One region of the Oceanobacter sp. 4_MG-2023 genome, then DNA from elsewhere that is predicted to be linked to it. Evidence: predicted binding sites of a transcription regulator. Region 1 holds the regulator's gene; each other region holds the start of a gene.
The links. Region 1 encodes sigma-54, which starts transcription at its own class of promoters, with help from an activator protein. Its sites were predicted from a motif close to TGGCACNNNNNTTGCTNT; they were not measured.
Positions count from the first base shown of each region.

Region 1 (4,377 bases):
CGACAGCCAGGTTGAACTCAGCCAGCAGGTGGAAGTACGCTCTCTGGCCACGGCAGCAGAAAACGCTGATACATTCAGCATCACCACCAGCCTGTTGCTTTACCAGCCCGCATCAGCCACCGCTTCAACCTCTGAACCTGTCATCATTCGTCATGGCAATAACATCACCCATGCAACTGGTATGACGCTGGATATCAAGCGCCAACATCTCGACCTTCAAGCACACGTGAGTACCCGGTATGTACAATAAACTGACCGCCCTGCTGTTTTTTGGCAGTGTCTTGGCGACCACGGTCGAGGCTTTGCCTGAAGACTGGCAACAAGAAATGATCATCGAATCCGACCGCGCCGAACTCGATCGCAAGACCGGTATGGTCGTCTACGAAGGCGATGTCGTACTGAAGCAAGGCACACTGACCATCGAGTCCGATCGTCTGACACTGATACTGGATGGCAAGGCGCTCAAGCAAGCGATTGCCGAAGGTCAACCGGCTCGCTACCAGCAACAGGTCAGCAGCGACAAACCGATCACCAGAGCGACGGCCAAACGTATTGATTTTTACGCCGACCGCAAGGAAATTGCCTTCAAGGGAGACGCCGCCTTGCGTCAGGAAAACAACCTATTCAGTGGCGAATTGATCCGTTATGACATTGAACAGGAAACCGTCTCAGCCAGTGGCTCAGAAACATCCGGCAGTGGCACTGGCGGCGCTGACGACAACCAGCGTATTCAAGTGATTATCCAACCCCAGCCCAACACGGACGTACAACCATGAAAACGCTCAAGGCTGAACATCTAGCCAAAAGCTATAACGGCCGCGAAGTCGTCAAGGACGTTTCCCTGGCGGTCAGCAGCGGACAGATTGTCGGCTTGCTGGGCCCTAACGGCGCAGGTAAAACCACTTGTTTCTATATGATTGTCAACTTGGTACAGGCCGACAAGGGGCGTGTCAGTATCGATGACGACGATATCAGCCATCTGCCCATGCACGGCCGCGCCCAGAAAGGCATTGGCTACTTGCCACAAGAAGCGTCGATCTTCCGCAAACTCAGCGTCGAAGACAATATCATGGCCATCATGGAAACCCGGTCAGACCTGAACAAACCCCAACGTCAGCAACAGCTGGAACAGCTACTGGATGAATTTCACATTCAGCACATTCGTACCAGCCTCGGCATGGCCCTGTCTGGTGGCGAACGACGACGGGTCGAAATAGCCCGCGCCCTGGCCGCCGAACCCTCCTTTATTTTGCTGGATGAACCCTTTGCCGGTGTTGATCCGATCTCGGTCGCTGACATTATGGATATCATTCGTCAACTCAAGGCACGTGGCATCGGCGTACTGATTACTGACCACAACGTCCGCGAAACTCTCGCAATTTGTGAAAAAGCCTATATCGTAGGCGGTGGACACATAATTGCCGAAGGCAGCGCTGATGATGTACTCGCCAACGAACAGGTTCGGGCTATCTACCTTGGTCATGACTTCCATCTTTGAATCTTATCGGCTTGCAGGGCTATGATGCCCAGCGCTGTTTCATTCGCCACCATGAAAAGCATTCCCTGTCTCACAGGCTGGCGTATAATGCACAGACCATGCCGACAACCGATGAATAATAACGCTGTATGAAAGCATCGCTTCAGTTAAAAATGGGTCAGCAGCTGACCATGACCCCTCAGCTGCAACAGGCAATTCGACTGCTGCAATTGTCTACCCTCGATCTGCAACAGGAAATCCAGGAAGCCCTGGACTCCAACCCCATGCTGGAATTCGAAGAGTCCGAGCACGACGACTTTCCGGATGCACAGCAAACCAATGCAGATCAGGAAAGGGAAGTCACCGCAACAGCGGCCACGACCGATGCCGACACCCAGGAACTGGGTGAGCAATGGTCTGATGACAAGATGCCAGATGATCTGCCAGTCGATAGCAACTGGGATGATACGTTCCAGACCACGGCCGGGGTTTCCTCAGGCTCTGGCCCGGTTGGCGATGACGACTTTGATTATGACTCCCGTCATGCCACCACAGACGACCTGCAAGATCATCTTGAATGGCAGCTGAACCTGACTCCCATGAGTGACACCGATCGCGAGATCGCCACCATGCTGATCGACGGGGTTGATGACGATGGCTATCTGCACACCACCATCGACGACATACTCGGTTCAATTGACCCGGAACTGGGTGTTGAAGAAGATGAAATCCAGGCCGTCCTCAAACGCTTGCAACAGTTTGACCCCGCCGGTGTTTTTGCCCGCGACCTGCGTGAATGCCTGATTCTTCAGCTCAACCAGCTACCTGCCGAAACACCCTGGCTGGCAGAAGCCAAATTGGTGATCGGCGACTACATCGCCCTGCTGGGCAGTAAAGATTACCCCACCCTGATGCGCAAAACCCGGCTCAAGGAAGAAGACCTCAAAGCCGTCCTGCGTCTGGTTAAAGAACTCAACCCCAAGCCGGGCGCTGATATCAGCTCCGAGCAGTCAGAATACGTCGTACCGGACGTGATTGTTCGTAATATCCGTGATGAATGGCGTGTTGAGCTTAACCCGGATATCGCCCCCAAGCTGCGCGTCAACTCCGACTACGCCTCACTGGTGCGACGTTCCGACAGCAGTGCCGACAACGCCTTCCTCAAAGACCATTTGCAAGAAGCGCGCTGGTTTATCAAAAGCCTGCAAAGCCGCAACGAAACCCTGCTGAAAGTCGCCACCAAAATTGTCGAGTACCAAATCGACTTCTTTGAACAGGGTGAAGAAGCCATGAAACCTCTGGTATTGCATGATATTGCCGATGCCGTTGGTATGCATGAATCAACCATTTCACGGGTCACTACGCAAAAATTCATGCACACTCCTCGTGGTATTTTCGAGCTGAAGTATTTCTTCTCCAGCCACGTCAGTACTGACGCCGGTGGCGAATGTTCATCCACCGCCATTCGCGCCATGATCAAAAAACTGATCAGCGAAGAAAATCCGCGTAAACCCCTGAGTGATAACAAAATTGCCATTGTGCTGGGCGACAAGGGCATTCAGGTTGCACGCCGCACGGTGGCCAAATACCGTGAAGCCATGATGATTCCGCCTTCCAATGAGCGGAAACAATTGATCTGATCGATAGCGTCGATCTCTGTTCGATACAAGCGAGCGATAAGGAGCCGTTTATGAGCATCAATATCAGTGGACACCATGTTGAAGTGACCGAAGCCATGGAAGCATACGTCAAGGAAAAACTGGTTCGTCTTGAGCGTCATGTCGACCCGATTACTTCTGGCCAGATCACACTGACCCTGGAAAAAGGCCGACAACAGGCAGAAGCCACCCTGCATGCCAGTGGTGCTGACTTTCACGCCACCTCAACTCACGACGATATGTATGCCGCCATTGATCTGCTGGCCGACAAACTGGACCGTCAACTCCTGAAACACAAAGAAAAACTGATTGCCCGACAGCACGGGCAAGGTTGACCTATGAGCATTGCGATTGCCGATATTCTACTGCCAGAATGCACCCGTACCGACGTCGCCATTACCAGCAAAAAAAAATTGCTGGAGTTTCTTGCCGGACTGATTGCCGAAAAAGTTGACGGCAGCAGTTCGGACGAAGTGTTTGAACGCCTGCTTGGACGTGAACGTCTGGGCAGTACTGGCATTGGTGAAGGCATCGCAATCCCCCATTGTCGTTTACGGCAATGCGAACAAGCCGTCGGCGTGTTACTTCACTTGCAAGAGGCCATCGATTTTGATGCCATTGACCATCAACCGGTTGACCTCGTATTTGCTTTATTAGTCCCTGAAGAAGCAACGGACGATCATCTGCAAATTCTCGCCACACTGGCGCAAAATTTCAGTCAGAATGATTACCGTCAGCAATTGCGTAGTGCCAGCAGCGATCAGGAACTGTACCAACGAGCGTTGGCCAACCACTAACCAGACCAATACGGAGACCGCATCATGCGCCTGGTTGTGATCAGTGGCCGCTCTGGCTCAGGCAAGTCCAGCGCTTTGGCCGTGCTCGAAGATCTCGGTTTTTATTGCATCGACAACCTGCCGGTTGATCTGTTGCCCGCACTGGCGGATTTACCCTACAGCGCCGAAAAACGCGCCAATGTCGCTGTCAGTGTCGATGTGCGTAATTTGCCCGACGCCATGGAACAGCTGACCCAGGTACTGACCTGCTTACCCGGACAGTATCGCCAGGTCGATATTGTATTTCTGGATGCCACCGAAGAAGTCCTGCTACAACGCTTCAGCTCCACCCGTCGCAAACACCCCCTCACCAATGACAATATCTCATTGGCAGAAGCCATCGAGCGCGAAACCGAATTGCTCGAACCTGTTGCCAACCTGGCTGACTTGACGCTGGATACCACCC
Region 1 is NZ_JAUYVV010000010.1:76,427-80,803, forward strand. It holds gene lptC (LPS export ABC transporter periplasmic protein LptC) at 1-250, shown strand, start outside; gene lptA (lipopolysaccharide transport periplasmic protein LptA) at 240-776, shown strand; gene lptB (LPS export ABC transporter ATP-binding protein) at 773-1,498, shown strand; gene Q8W24_RS09285 (RNA polymerase factor sigma-54) at 1,627-3,117, shown strand; gene hpf (ribosome hibernation-promoting factor, HPF/YfiA family) at 3,168-3,470, shown strand; gene ptsN (PTS IIA-like nitrogen regulatory protein PtsN) at 3,474-3,932, shown strand; gene rapZ (RNase adapter RapZ) at 3,957-4,377, shown strand, end outside.

Region 2 (4,377 bases), on a different contig from region 1:
GTTGGCTTTGCGTTTTTCTTCCATGGGCAGGTCGAAGAAGCGGCTGGTCAGTTTGCTGACCCGCTCGATCAGCTCTGCAGGGATCTGGTGTTGGGTAATGACCAGGAAACCAATATCCCGGCAAGCCTGATTCACGGCCTTGGCCACGCTGGCCTTGCCTTCGGCCGTGCCATCAAAATAAGGGCCAAGATCGATGATAGGAACATATTGAAGCGTCATACGATTGCATCCTCCGACTGAAATTCAGGTACTGATTTGATCAGTTACCTGATCTGAAGAATCCGCAGGCGATACCAATCGCCCACCGTTTCCGAACAAAGAAACAAAAGCAGCAACTATGCCAATAAGAAATTTATGTTAGATAACAATGATTTATGTCTTTTTTGATACTTAGTTTTTATCAAATGGTCTGAATTAGAGCACTCGGTTTGTGCGGGAGGCCCGAAAACAGGGCGAGATAATCGTGACTTTGGCAGGAGTTCAGAAGATCGGGATAAATAACCATTTAAAAATAAAGGTTAATGGGTAAAAAACAGCCAGTGGGAATAATAGAAAGGCATTGTGACACCGGTATTATGGGCATGGATGCCTTGGAATTGGCAGCACAAACGGCCATGAAAATAACCAGCAAGACACAGTTGCCACTTTGATCCATGTCATTGATTTATAAAAAGTTATCTATTAAGCAATAAGGAAAAACAGCCAAGGCAGGAGCGCAGTGACAGCATGCTGTCTGACCCATACGGGTTTTGGGTCAGACTCTGCACCGTGATTGGACAGGGCAAGGATAAAAGGAGACAGCGGGATCTTGGCTGGTCTCAGGGGCGTGGACAGATCCCTTGCAGCACCAGCATTTTGAGATTGGCGAGGGTTTCCGCAAAAAAGTCGGGATCATCCAGGGTGTGACCCGCCACGGCTTCTACCTGTACGCGGAAGTCGGCGTAATGCTGTGTGGTTGCCCACAGGGAAAAAATCAGATGATGCGGTTCTATCGGGGCCAGTTTGCCCGCTTCTATCCAGGCATTAATCACCGCGACCCGGGATTCGACGGTGTCCCGCAGGGAAGAGCTCAGCTCATTCAGCAATAGAGGGGCACCTTGAATCATTTCCAGACAAAACAGGCGGGACTCTGCCGGATGATCCCGTGACAGCTCCAGCTTGACCTGAAGATAGGCGCCAATGGCTTCCACCGGGTCCTGTTCGATGTGGAACTCCTGCAAGGGCCGCAACCAGATATCCATCAACTGACGCAATACATTCAGGTACAGGTCTTCTTTGGAGGCGAAGTAATACAGTAGGTTGGTTTTGGATACATCGGCCTGGCTGGCCACTTTATCGAGGCTGGTACCGTGCAGGCCATAGCGTGAAAACACATCCAGGGCAGCGTCCATAATAGCGGCTCGTTTGGTTTCCATCAGGCGTTTGCGCCTGCTCAAGGTTGCTTCACTCGGGACCCGGCTACGGGCTTTCGGCTTCTTTGCGGGCGTTGCCGTCCGCTGTATCTGCTTGTTCACTCTGCTTACCGTTTGTTCCTTGGTTGCCGCATTCTACCCCATTGTGCTGCCTGCAGCTCAAGCGCTTGATTTGTGCCCCAATTCGGACCGGAGCGCACAAACCAAGTGCTCTAAATCAGACTATTTGGTCTGAACTAAAACACAAAAAATAACTAAGTAATTGATATATATCAACAATATCAAAATGGCACACTTGATGCTTTGGTCTTATTACAGCCAAGCCGCAAAGCAACATAACAGGCGCCAAGGCAAATCTATTACCAAACCCTGAGGGCAGAGCAATGAATGTAGGCATCTTCATACCTATCGGCAACAACGGTTGGCTGATCTCCAAGAACGCTCCGCAGTACATGCCAACGTTTGACCTGAACAAGACCATCGTCCAGCGCGCCGAGCATTATGGCTTTGAATTTGCTCTGTCGATGATCAAGTTGCGCGGCTTCGGTGGCGAGACCGAATTCTGGGAACACAACATGGAATCGTTCACGCTGATGGCCGGTCTGGCTGCCGTCACCGACAAGATCCAGCTGTTTGCTACCGCCGCAACCCTGACCATTCCGCCAGCCATTGTGGCACGTATGGCCTCAACGATTGATTCCATTTCCCACGGCCGCTTTGGCGTTAACCTAGTTACTGGCTGGCAGAAGCCGGAGTACTCGCAAATGGGGTTGTGGCCTGGTGATGAGTTCTTCGCCAATCGTTACGACTACCTCAGTGAATACGCCACGGTATTGCGCGACCTGTGGACAACCGGCACGTGCGATATGAAAGGCGAGTACTTCCAGATGGACGACTGCCGCGTCAGCCCCAAACCCCAGGCCGACATGAAAATTATCTGCGCTGGCCAGAGTGAAGCGGGAATGGCCTTTACCGCCAAATACGCCGACTACAACTTCTGTTTTGGTAAAGGGGTCAACACGCCAAAAGCCTTTGCTCCAACGGTTGAGCGACTGGAAAAAGCCACCGCCGACAGTGGCCGGGATGTGACCTCCGTGGCGCTGTTTATGGTGATTGCTGCGGATACCGACGACGAAGCCCGCGCCCGTTGGGAATCCTATAAAGACGGTGTCGACGAAGAAGCCGTTGCCTGGCTTGGTCAGCAAGGGGCCGCCGATACCAAATCCAAAGGCGATACCAATATTCGCCAGATGGCCGACCCGACGTCTGCGGTCAATATCAACATGGGCACGCTGGTGGGTTCGTTTGCAACCGTCGCCGGCATGCTCGATGAAATTGCTGAAATCCCCGCCACCAGTGGTGTGATGCTGACGTTTGATGATTTTGTTCAGGGCATCGAAGATTTTGGCCAGAAGATTCAGCCATTAATGAAAAGCCGCAAACACGTTGTGGATATGTTGGAGAATGCGTCATGAGCAGTATTGATAATCCGGTTGTGGGTTATGCCCCCGACCAGCAAGGTGATGTCAGCATGGTGCTGCTCGCCAGCCCGGAATCGTTGGCAATCAATGTCAAAGAAACGGCGCTGATTGTGGTCGATATGCAGAACGCCTATTCCACCAAGGGCGGTTATCTCGACCTGGCCGGTTTTGATGTGTCGACCACCGGGCCGGTGATTGAATCCATCACCAAAGCCATCAAGGCCGCTCGTGCGGCGGGTGTGCAAGTGGTGTTCTTCCAGAACGGCTGGGATGCGGAATACACCGAAGCCGGCGGCCCTGGCTCGCCTAACTGGCACAAGTCCAACGCTCTGAAAGCGATCCGCAAGAACCCGGAACTGATGGGCACGTTGCTGGCCAAGGGCACCTGGGATTACGATCTGGTGGATGAACTCAAGCCTCTGCCCGGCGATCTGGTGATACCCAAACCACGTTACAGCGGCTTCTTTAATACCGCTCTCGACAGCATGTTGCGCAGCCGCGGCATCCGTAATCTGGTGTTTACCGGGATCGCCACCAATGTCTGTGTGGAATCAACCCTGCGCGACGGCTTTTTCCTCGAATACTTTGGCGTTGTACTGGCCGATGCCACCCATCAGGCCGGGCCGGACTACGTCCAGCAAGCCGCCCTGTACAACATTGAAACCTTTTTTGGCTGGGTCAGCACTGTCGATGACTTCTGCACCACCCTGGCCGCCTCTACCCCAACCCAAGGAGCAACCGCATGAGCAAGCAAACAGTCCTTCCTGCCGGTACCGGCAAACCGTTAGCACCGTACGTTCCTGGCTCCATGGCCGATGGCGTGTTGTACGTATCCGGCACCTTGCCGTTTGATAAAGACAACAACGTCGTACACGTCGGGGATGCCACTGCGCAAACCCGTCACGTGCTGGAAACCATCAAGGGTGTGGTGGAAGAAGCGGGGGGCACCATGGATGACGTCACCTTCAATATGATCATGATCCGTGACTGGAGTGACTACCCGGCGGTTAACGAAGTCTACGCATCGTACTTTCCGGGTGAAAAACCGGCGCGTTACTGCATCCAGTGTGGTCTGGTAAAACCGGATGCCCTGATCGAAATCGCCAGCATCGCGCATGTTGGCTAACCGATGAGCAATGTCATGCATATTGAAATTCATGGCCGGCAAGACGCCGATGCCCCGACGCTGGTTTTCAGCTCGGGGCTAGGTGGCGCTGCCCATTTTTGGGCACCGCAGCTGAGCAGCCTGGGCAAAGACTTCCGCATTGTCCTCTATGATCAACTCGGCACCGGGCATAGCCCGGCCGAATTGCCTGAAGGTTACGCAATTGGCGATATGGCCAATGAGCTGCAACGCCTGTTAGCCGAGTATCACATTGGCGACTACCATCTGGTGGGGCATGCGCTGGGCGGTTTGGTTGGTCTGGAACTGGCACTGCAAAAAGCCCCCGGACTCAAAAGCCTGACGCTGATGAACGCCTGGG
Region 2 is NZ_JAUYVV010000008.1:59,724-64,100, forward strand. It holds gene Q8W24_RS07810 (isopenicillin N synthase family oxygenase) at 1-219, opposite strand, end outside; gene rutR (HTH-type transcriptional regulator RutR) at 819-1,514, opposite strand; gene rutA (pyrimidine utilization protein A) at 1,796-2,887, shown strand; gene rutB (pyrimidine utilization protein B) at 2,884-3,639, shown strand; gene rutC (pyrimidine utilization protein C) at 3,636-4,019, shown strand; gene rutD (pyrimidine utilization protein D) at 4,035-4,377, shown strand, end outside.
Region 2: rutA (pyrimidine utilization protein A) is a predicted target of sigma-54. The motif match lies at 1,700-1,717, and genes of this name have one in related genera.

Region 3 (4,377 bases), on a different contig from region 1:
CAACATGCGGGTATAGTCCATGGAATAAATATGGTCACCACCAAGTATCAGCACATAGTTGGGGGTGTGATGGCGCAGGATGTCGAGATTCTGATAAATGGCATCGGCGGTACCTTTGTACCAGCCTTTATCGATACGTTGCTGGGCGGGCATCAGTTCAACAAACTCACCCACTTCATAACGCATGAAAGACCAGGCCCGCTGGACGTGACGAATCAGCGAGTGGGATTTGTACTGGGTAACCACACTGATTTTGCGAATACCTGAGTTAACACAGTTCGACAATACAAAATCGATAATGCGGTATTTGCCACCAAAAGGAACCGCCGGTTTGGCCCGCCAGCGAGTGAGCTGTTTTAATCGGCTGCCTTCACCACCGGCCAGAACCAGGGCCAGGGTTTTACGAGAGAGGTCGGTTGTTAATGGTGCATCATCGTAGCTCTTGAGCATATGGTTATCCTTTTGCCGAGGTGCTGGCACCGGCCGGTAAGGCGTCCGGGCCTTGATTCCTTGTCCCTGAGCCCTGATGGAAGACAGGTGCTCCAAGGGATGTCGGGTTACTTACAATGATCGCGCAAAGAGGCTGGTTTGATGAGCTGGACATCCGCTGCCAGCGTTTGCCTTGTTATTAGCATCCGCTTTCCTGATGACCGCTTCAAGTGTTTGCTTATGTAGTTATACCTGTCAACGGCAAGGCTCCAAGCTGTTTTTGAACAGGATTACCCACTATGTCAAGGTATAGTCTTTTTGTATGACAAAACAAGGCAAGTTGGATAAGGCAAGAGGGGCGTGCTGAAAGGTCTTATGGTGTGTTATCCAGGGCAGAAGCACGGAAGACTGTATGGGGGAGAAGGCCCGGGGCCGGGTCAGTAATACGACAACAGAGAGGATGGTGAGAACAGAAATGAGGAGTCAATATCAGCCCTCTCACCCACCACGATTAGGCTGAGAGGGCTGAAGCCCATTGGTACGGGTCCAATAAGGGCAACAGGTATCAAGCTATCAACAAGGTATCAAGCCGTCAGTGCTTGTGCTTCGGCCATCAGTTCACTGAAATCGGCTTCAACAATCACCAGGTTCTTTTTGTCGCAGAAGCGACGTTCTTTATCATTGGGTTCGGGCATCAAGACCCAGCCCGCCGGTTCGCCAGCGCTGTACATAATGTCGCTCAACACCATGCGTTCGGTGTCCCGTTGCATCCGCATACCAGCAAACAGGTATTGTTTGCCCTGACGGTATTGTTTGAGGAAACCAGGAATGGCGAAACCTCCCATCAGTTCAGTGATGTAGTCAACATAGTCGGCGTCAGAAGCGATATAACAAGGCTCGGGGACCGGAGTACCCATGGGCTTGAACAGGATCGGCAATTGGCTGTCGACGCTGTCTTGGTCTATTTCGCTGTAGTCACTGCCATCGGACTGGAAAATCCGGAAACGATAGTCGGTGCCAGCGATACGAGAGATACCTACGATCAGGGTATGGGGGCGGCCCTGATAGGCATTCTGCAGCTGGGTGTCGCGATTGATATCAACAATGTAAGGCAGTTCCATATCCGCCAGCCACTGGTGGAAGGGGGACTGGGTCCATTGGCGTTCGCCATACTGGGTGGTCAGAAAGCGCTCGATAAATTTGCGGCCCTTTTTGTTTTCCAGGTTCATCGCCGCACGGGGGAATTCATACATCAGTCGCGGGGCCATGGGTTTGCCGCCATTCATTGCCAGTATCAGACTGTCACTGTCGGCAGGAATCGCTTCGCCAGTGGTGGTTTCTACGACACCGTTTAATGTTTCCGCACCCAGGTACGGAATGATCTGCCCTGTACGCAGACCGTTGGTCAGTGTTTGCAGAAGCTCCGAGCTTGCCATGTGGGATTCCTCTCTGTCGTCATATTGGATAAATCGCTTGAGCGTTACCGTGACTGCTTCAATATTCAGGCCAGATTGATGGCGGGCCAGTCTGCTCCGCCAGATCGGCTGTCTGCGCCCTGTGGCCGCTGAATTTCTCTCCTCCCGGCCTTGTTTTTTTGTGTAGCAAAGCAACCGTACGGCTGTTTTTTGGCGTAAAGACGACATTCAGATATAGCTACTTATATAGACTTTTTATCCCCGGATATGGCGATCGATATATGACAATAATCTGACATCAATAGAATCGTCAAAACCCGACAAATTGTTTGTTGGGTGTAGTACATCGTCACTGTTGTTGTCGTGATACATACTGATAATAAATCCTTAACAAAAATAAAAATAACTTAAAAAACAATGACTTATATATTTTATTCGGAATGGCATGAGGTCTGCAGTATTGGACTGGTGAACAGGCAGCACAGGCTTTCGGTAAATGCCGGAAGCGACTGATTTGTTATCAGTAGTGCCAACGAAGCACGGTTGCCTGCCTCCCCGAACCCTTAAGGGTAAAGGTCCTCGCTCGGAAATTTACAGGAGATACAGACTATGGCTATGCGTCAATGCGCCATTTATGGCAAAGGCGGTATCGGTAAGTCCACTACCACTCAGAATCTGGTGGCTGCTCTGGCAGAAGCTGGCAAAAAAGTAATGATTGTTGGCTGCGATCCAAAAGCAGACTCCACTCGTTTGATCCTTCACTCCAAAGCTCAGAACACCATTATGGAAATGGCTGCTGAAGCAGGCACCGTGGAAGATCTGGAACTGGAAGACGTACTGAAAGCCGGCTACGGCGATATCCGTTGCGTTGAATCCGGTGGTCCAGAGCCAGGTGTTGGTTGTGCCGGTCGCGGTGTTATCACGGCCATTAACTTCCTGGAAGAAGAAGGCGCTTACGAAGACGATCTGGATTTCGTTTTCTATGACGTACTGGGTGACGTGGTGTGTGGTGGTTTCGCCATGCCAATTCGTGAAAACAAAGCGCAAGAAATCTACATCGTATGCTCTGGCGAGATGATGGCTATGTATGCAGCCAACAACATCTCCAAAGGCATCGTGAAATATGCCAACTCCGGCGGTGTTCGTCTGGCTGGCCTGATCTGTAACTCTCGTAACACTGACCGTGAAGATGAGCTGATCGAAGCACTGGCTGCCAAAATCGGCACTCAGATGATCCACTTCATCCCACGTGACAACGTAGTACAGCGTGCAGAAATCCGTCGTATGACTGTGATTGAGTACGATCCAACCGCTAAACAAGCGGATGAATATCGTGCCCTGGCCAACAAAATCATCGACAACAAAAAACTGGTTATTCCACAGCCTGTGACTATGGATGAGCTGGAAGAGTTGTTGATGGAATTCGGCATCATGGAAGAAGAAGACGCTTCTGTCGTCGGTAAAACTGCTGCTGAGCTCGCTGCCGAAGCTTAAGCGGTCGGGCTGAGCTGACTCTCCTGAGTTGGCTGCCCATGCTCGGGATAGGACAGATTGGTCCTATCGGAACCCGTGTTGCGCAGGTACCCCCTCACTTGCGCAACCCGGTCTGTTACCCGTTATTAACTTGAAGGAGGCTCACCATGGCCATGTCCCGCGATGAAGTAGAATCGTTGATTCAGGAAGTGCTTGAGGTCTATCCAGAAAAAGCCAAAAAAGACCGCGCCAAGCACTTGACTCCAAACGACCCTGAACTCGAACAATCCAAGAAATGTATTACGTCCAACAAAAAATCCTTGCCCGGTGTAATGACCATTCGTGGTTGTGCCTATGCTGGTTCCAAGGGTGTGGTATGGGGTCCTATCAAGGACATGATCCATATCTCTCACGGCCCGGTTGGTTGTGGTCAATACAGCCGTGCAGGACGTCGTAACTACTACATCGGTACCACAGGGGTGAACACCTTTGTGACCATGAACTTTACCTCGGATTTTCAGGAAAAAGACATCGTCTTCGGTGGTGACAAAAAACTGTCCAAGCTGATCGATGAAATCGAAACCCTGTTCCCGCTGAACAAAGGGATTTCCATTCAATCCGAGTGCCCGATCGGTCTGATCGGTGACGATATTGAAGCGGTCTCCAAAAAGAAAACCGCCGAGCACGGCAAGACAGTTGTACCGGTTCGTTGTGAAGGATTCCGTGGCGTTTCCCAGTCCCTGGGTCACCACATTGCCAACGATGCCGTCCGTGACTGGGCACTGGGTGCCCGTGACGAAGACAACAGTTTTGAAACCACACCATACGACGTTGCCATTATCGGCGATTACAACATCGGTGGTGATGCCTGGTCTTCCCGTATCCTGTTGGAAGAAATGGGCTTGCGAGTTGTGGCGCAATGGTCTGGTGATGGCACCATCTCTGAGATCGAATTGACGCCAAAAGTGAAACTGAACCTGGTTCACTGCTATCGCTCAATGAACTACATCTCCCGTCACATGGAAGAGAAGTACAAGATTCCGTGGATGGAATACAACTT
Region 3 is NZ_JAUYVV010000006.1:152,619-156,995, reverse strand. It holds gene glgC (glucose-1-phosphate adenylyltransferase) at 1-450, opposite strand, end outside; gene Q8W24_RS06705 (SIR2 family protein) at 1,014-1,865, opposite strand; gene nifH (nitrogenase iron protein) at 2,454-3,338, shown strand; gene nifD (nitrogenase molybdenum-iron protein alpha chain) at 3,485-4,377, shown strand, end outside.
Region 3: nifH (nitrogenase iron protein) is a predicted target of sigma-54. The motif match lies at 2,286-2,303, and genes of this name have one in related genera.

Region 4 (4,377 bases), on a different contig from region 1:
ACACGACCCCTTTACCGACCTGCTGCCACCGCAAGGCGTCAAGCTGACCCCGCGTCACTACTCGTACCTGAAAATATCCGAAGGCTGCAACCACAGCTGTACTTTCTGCATTATTCCCGACATGCGCGGCAAACACGTCTCCCGCCCGATTGGAGACGTACTGGACGAAGCCAAACGCCTGGTCGAAGCCGGTACCCGTGAAATCCTGGTGATCTCACAAGACACCTCCGCTTATGGCGTTGACCGTAAATACCGCACCGATTTCTGGAACGGCAAACCGGTTAAAACCCGACTGTTCGATCTGTGTAACGAACTCGGCAATCTCGGTGCCTGGGTACGCCTGCACTATGTTTACCCCTACCCCAGCGTTGATGACGTACTGCCGCTGATGGCCGAAGGCAAAATCCTGCCGTACCTGGATATTCCGTTCCAGCACGCCAGCCCACGTATTCTGAAACTGATGAAACGGCCGGCTCACGCTGAGAACACCCTGGAACGGATCAAAAAATGGCGTTCGATTGTCCCTGAACTGGTGATCCGCTCCACCTTTGTGGTGGGTTTTCCCGGTGAAACTGAAGAAGACTTCCAGCTGCTGCTCGACTGGCTCGAAGAAGCCGAACTCGACCGCGTCGGTTGCTTCAAATACAGCCCGGTTGATGGCGCCAAAGCCAACGACCTGCCCGACCACGTTGACCCCGAAATCCAGCAACAACGCTTCGACCGTTTTATGCAAACCCAGCAAGTTATCAGCACCCGCAAGCTGGCCCGCAAGATTGGTCAGCGAATGCCGGTTGTTATTGATGAGATCGACGACGAAGGGGCCGTTGGCCGCACCATGGGCGACGCCCCCAATATCGACGGCATGGTGTACCTGAACGAATTCCATGAGTGCGAACCCGGCGATATCATCGACGTGGAAATCGAACACGCCGATGAATACGACTTGTGGGGCTCACCCGTTATGGAAGCACCACAAAGCCGGATCGATGACTGAGAGCCTGGTTCCCAGCGTCATAACAACGAGCCGCTGCGCCCTCACGGCGGCTCGTTAGTTCAATCGGGCAGCCCATCGAACTTCGCCACCTCCTCCAAGCCCTCTTCCCAGGTCGCTTTGCTGGATAAAAAGAGATGCGCGGTTGGTAACATGGTGATGTCCGTGTCCAGACACCCTGCTGGAACAACAAGCAAACCTGCGCTCTGAGTGCAGGGTAATGCGGAACCACAACGCTGACAAAAACTCTTGTTATGGCGAGTGCCGGGAAGCGTAAAAGAGGTCACAGCCTCGGCTCCCGACTGCCAGACCAATTCAGCGGTATAAGAAAACAGATTGGCCGCATAAGCCGACCCTGTGTCTTTTTGGCAGTGCTGGCAATGACACAAATAAAAACGATCAAACTCACCGGTTATGGTAAAACTCACAGCGCCACACAGGCACGAACCCGAATAATTCGTCATCAGCACTCCTTCCATGGTTATGGTTATGGTTATGGTTATGGTTATGGTTATGGTTATGGTTATGGTTAGCAGGGAAAACAGTTAACGCCTGCCGCTGGGCAGGCTTCGGTAATGGTATCCCCTTTGATCCCTCAGCAAGGATACACTCTGCGTTTGAACTCTGGAGTAACAACCAGACGTTTTCTGTTTATAAACCTTCCTTTGTTGAAATAACGCAATCTGCACCTGCCATCCGCACACCTGCCATCCGCACACCTGCCATCCGCACACCTGCCATCCGCACACCTGCCACCCGTGCCCATGGATACATGCCCGGGTTACTGAACTGCGACATTGTTATATTCAATACATATTCGGGTCGGCTAGCGTACATGACTGGCCTGCTCCGAGTTCACCAGCATGCCGGTCGCGACAGCGCCAGGCCACAGCCTGCCAGCCCTGCAGGCACAATCGGTGGTTATCCTTGTTCTGGTTTTTATCTTGCAGGTGCCATGTCATCCACGCATCCAGCAGAGGCATTCAGCTATGAATCAAGTAGGCATCTTTTTTGGTACGGACACCGGTACAACCCGCCTGATCGGGAAAAAAATGGCCAAATTACTGGGCGATGAACTCGCGGCCAAGCCGTTGAACATCAACCGGGCCAGCCTCGACGACCTGCTGCAATATCCAGCCCTGATTATCGGCACAGCGACTTATGCTGAAGGGCAATTGCCTGGCACCGCCACCAATATCCGCAGTGGCAGCTGGCTGGATTTTTTGCCACAACTGGAAGGGGCCGATTTCAGCGGTAAAACGGTCGCGATTTATGGGTTGGGTAACCAGGTCAAATACGGCGATCGTTATTGCGATGCCATGTTTGAGTTATACAGCCTGTTCAAGGGCCTGGGTGCCAACATCATTGGTAGCTGGAGTACCGATGGCTACCTTTATTCGCATTCCAGAGCCGTCATCGATGACCGTTTTGTCGGCCTCGCCCTCGACAATAAAAATCAGGGGCTGGAAACCGAACAACGCATGCGAGGCTGGATCAGCCAGATCAAACCGGAACTCCAGGCCGCTCTGGAGCACAACACCGCTCTTGCCTGAGTCGTTTTCGTGAGCTGCCTGGCGGACAGGCTTTTGTCGCAAAGCCGACAAAAGCCTGTCCGCTGCCATACATCACCGCCTCAATGCTCGTTCTTTAAATCATAACCTTTTGATTTTATTAGAATAAATATTCCTCTGCCGCTCCGCCTTATGGCCTGCTGCTTGCAGCTTCTGTCAGCAGAGCCCCAGTATGATTGAGCCTTCAGCAGCGGAGAGAGTATGAACGAATTGACAAGTGTCGCCTGTGTCGCCGACGTACCAGCGGACCCCCAATCCATACTGGTTGCCTTCGCCTCGATGGATGGCGATATGGTTGATCAACACTTTGGCTCGGCCCAGGCGTTTTATCTGTTTGCGGTAAACGCGGACTCGGCCGAACTGCTGGCCAGCCAATCCTTTGGCTACGAAAAGAAAGATGGTAACGAAGACAAATTGAAGCCCAAGCTGTCCTGGTTGGTCGGAGCCGACGTTGTTTACTGTGGTTCGATTGGCGGATCAGCCTCCCGACAACTGATCGCGCTGGGAATCAACCCGATCAAGGTCAGTGGTGGGCCGGATGTGGAAGATCTGATTGCCGACATCCAGCAGCAGTTAAACGGCACGCCAGAGTTCTGGCTGGCCAAGATCATCAAAGACAAATCCCAGAACAAAACCGATAGCCGCTTTGATGATATGGATGACGAAGGCTGGGACGGCTAAACCACCGCCCGCCTTGTTGCTGCATTAGCCAGCGGCGTACTGCTGCAACTGCTGCTCAAATGCCTGTTTGTCGGTATCACTCAGGAAGCTGGCCCGGAAGCTGTTCGCCGCCAGTTGCACGGCTTGCGCCTTGGTCATACCCAGGTCGTCGGCCAGTGCGGTGAAATTTTCATTGATAAAGCCACCAAAATACGTGGGATCATCCGAATTTACCGTCACACACAGGCCCTGCTCCAGCATGGCCAGAATATTGTGGTCAGCCATGGTGTCGAACACCCTCAAACGCACGTTAGATAATGGGCATACTGTCAGCGGCACCTGCTCGTCAACCAAGCGTTGTACCAGGGCAGCGTCTTCCACACTGCGCACACCATGATCCACACGATCCACATTCAGTATATCCAGCGCTCCCCAGATATATTCCGGCGGCCCTTCTTCTCCGGCATGGGCAATCAGCTGATAGCCTTGATCTTTGGCGGCCTGATACAGGCGAGCAAATTTTTCCGGTGGATTGCCTTGCTCGGCACTGGCCAGGCCGATGGCGACAAAATCATCGCGATACGGCTTTACGCTTTCCAGCATGGCCAGGCCTTCCTCTTCACTCAGATGGCGCAGCAGGCTCAGAATCATCAGCGCCGACTGGCCCCACTCTGCCTTGGCATCCTGAATCGCTGCCCGAAAGCCGTTTAATACGGTTTCAACCGCCACGCCATAAGGCAGGTAGGTCTGAGGCTCTACCATGATCTCGGTATGAACAATATGCTGCTCACGGCACTTATCCAGGTAGTCCTTCATCAGGTGGTAAAAGTCTTCCTCATCACGCAGAACCGAAGCGCCGAGGTAATACAAATCCAGAAAGCTTTGCAGATCCTGAAAGTTATAAGCAGCCTCGACCGACGCCACGCTGTCGTAAGGAATCGCCACTCCGTTTTTGGCGGCTAACTGCAGCAGGCGGCTGGCCTGCAGGCTACCGTCGATGTGCAAATGGAGTTCTGCTTTTGGCATGGCGCACAGCCATTGATTGAAATCAGTCATGTTGCTCTGTCGGTTGCCTCAATTACAAAAAAACAATCGCCTAAAAAGACGCGACCATCAAGCCGGTTATTGTCTCGTGCCCGGCGTAACAGAACCAGT
Region 4 is NZ_JAUYVV010000002.1:15,014-19,390, reverse strand. It holds gene rimO (30S ribosomal protein S12 methylthiotransferase RimO) at 1-994, shown strand, start outside; gene Q8W24_RS01770 (GFA family protein) at 1,054-1,455, opposite strand; gene Q8W24_RS01765 (flavodoxin) at 1,981-2,544, shown strand; gene Q8W24_RS01760 (NifB/NifX family molybdenum-iron cluster-binding protein) at 2,764-3,243, shown strand; gene Q8W24_RS01755 (adenosine deaminase) at 3,268-4,278, opposite strand.
Region 4: Q8W24_RS01760 (NifB/NifX family molybdenum-iron cluster-binding protein) is a predicted target of sigma-54. The motif match lies at 2,696-2,713, and genes of this name have one in related genera.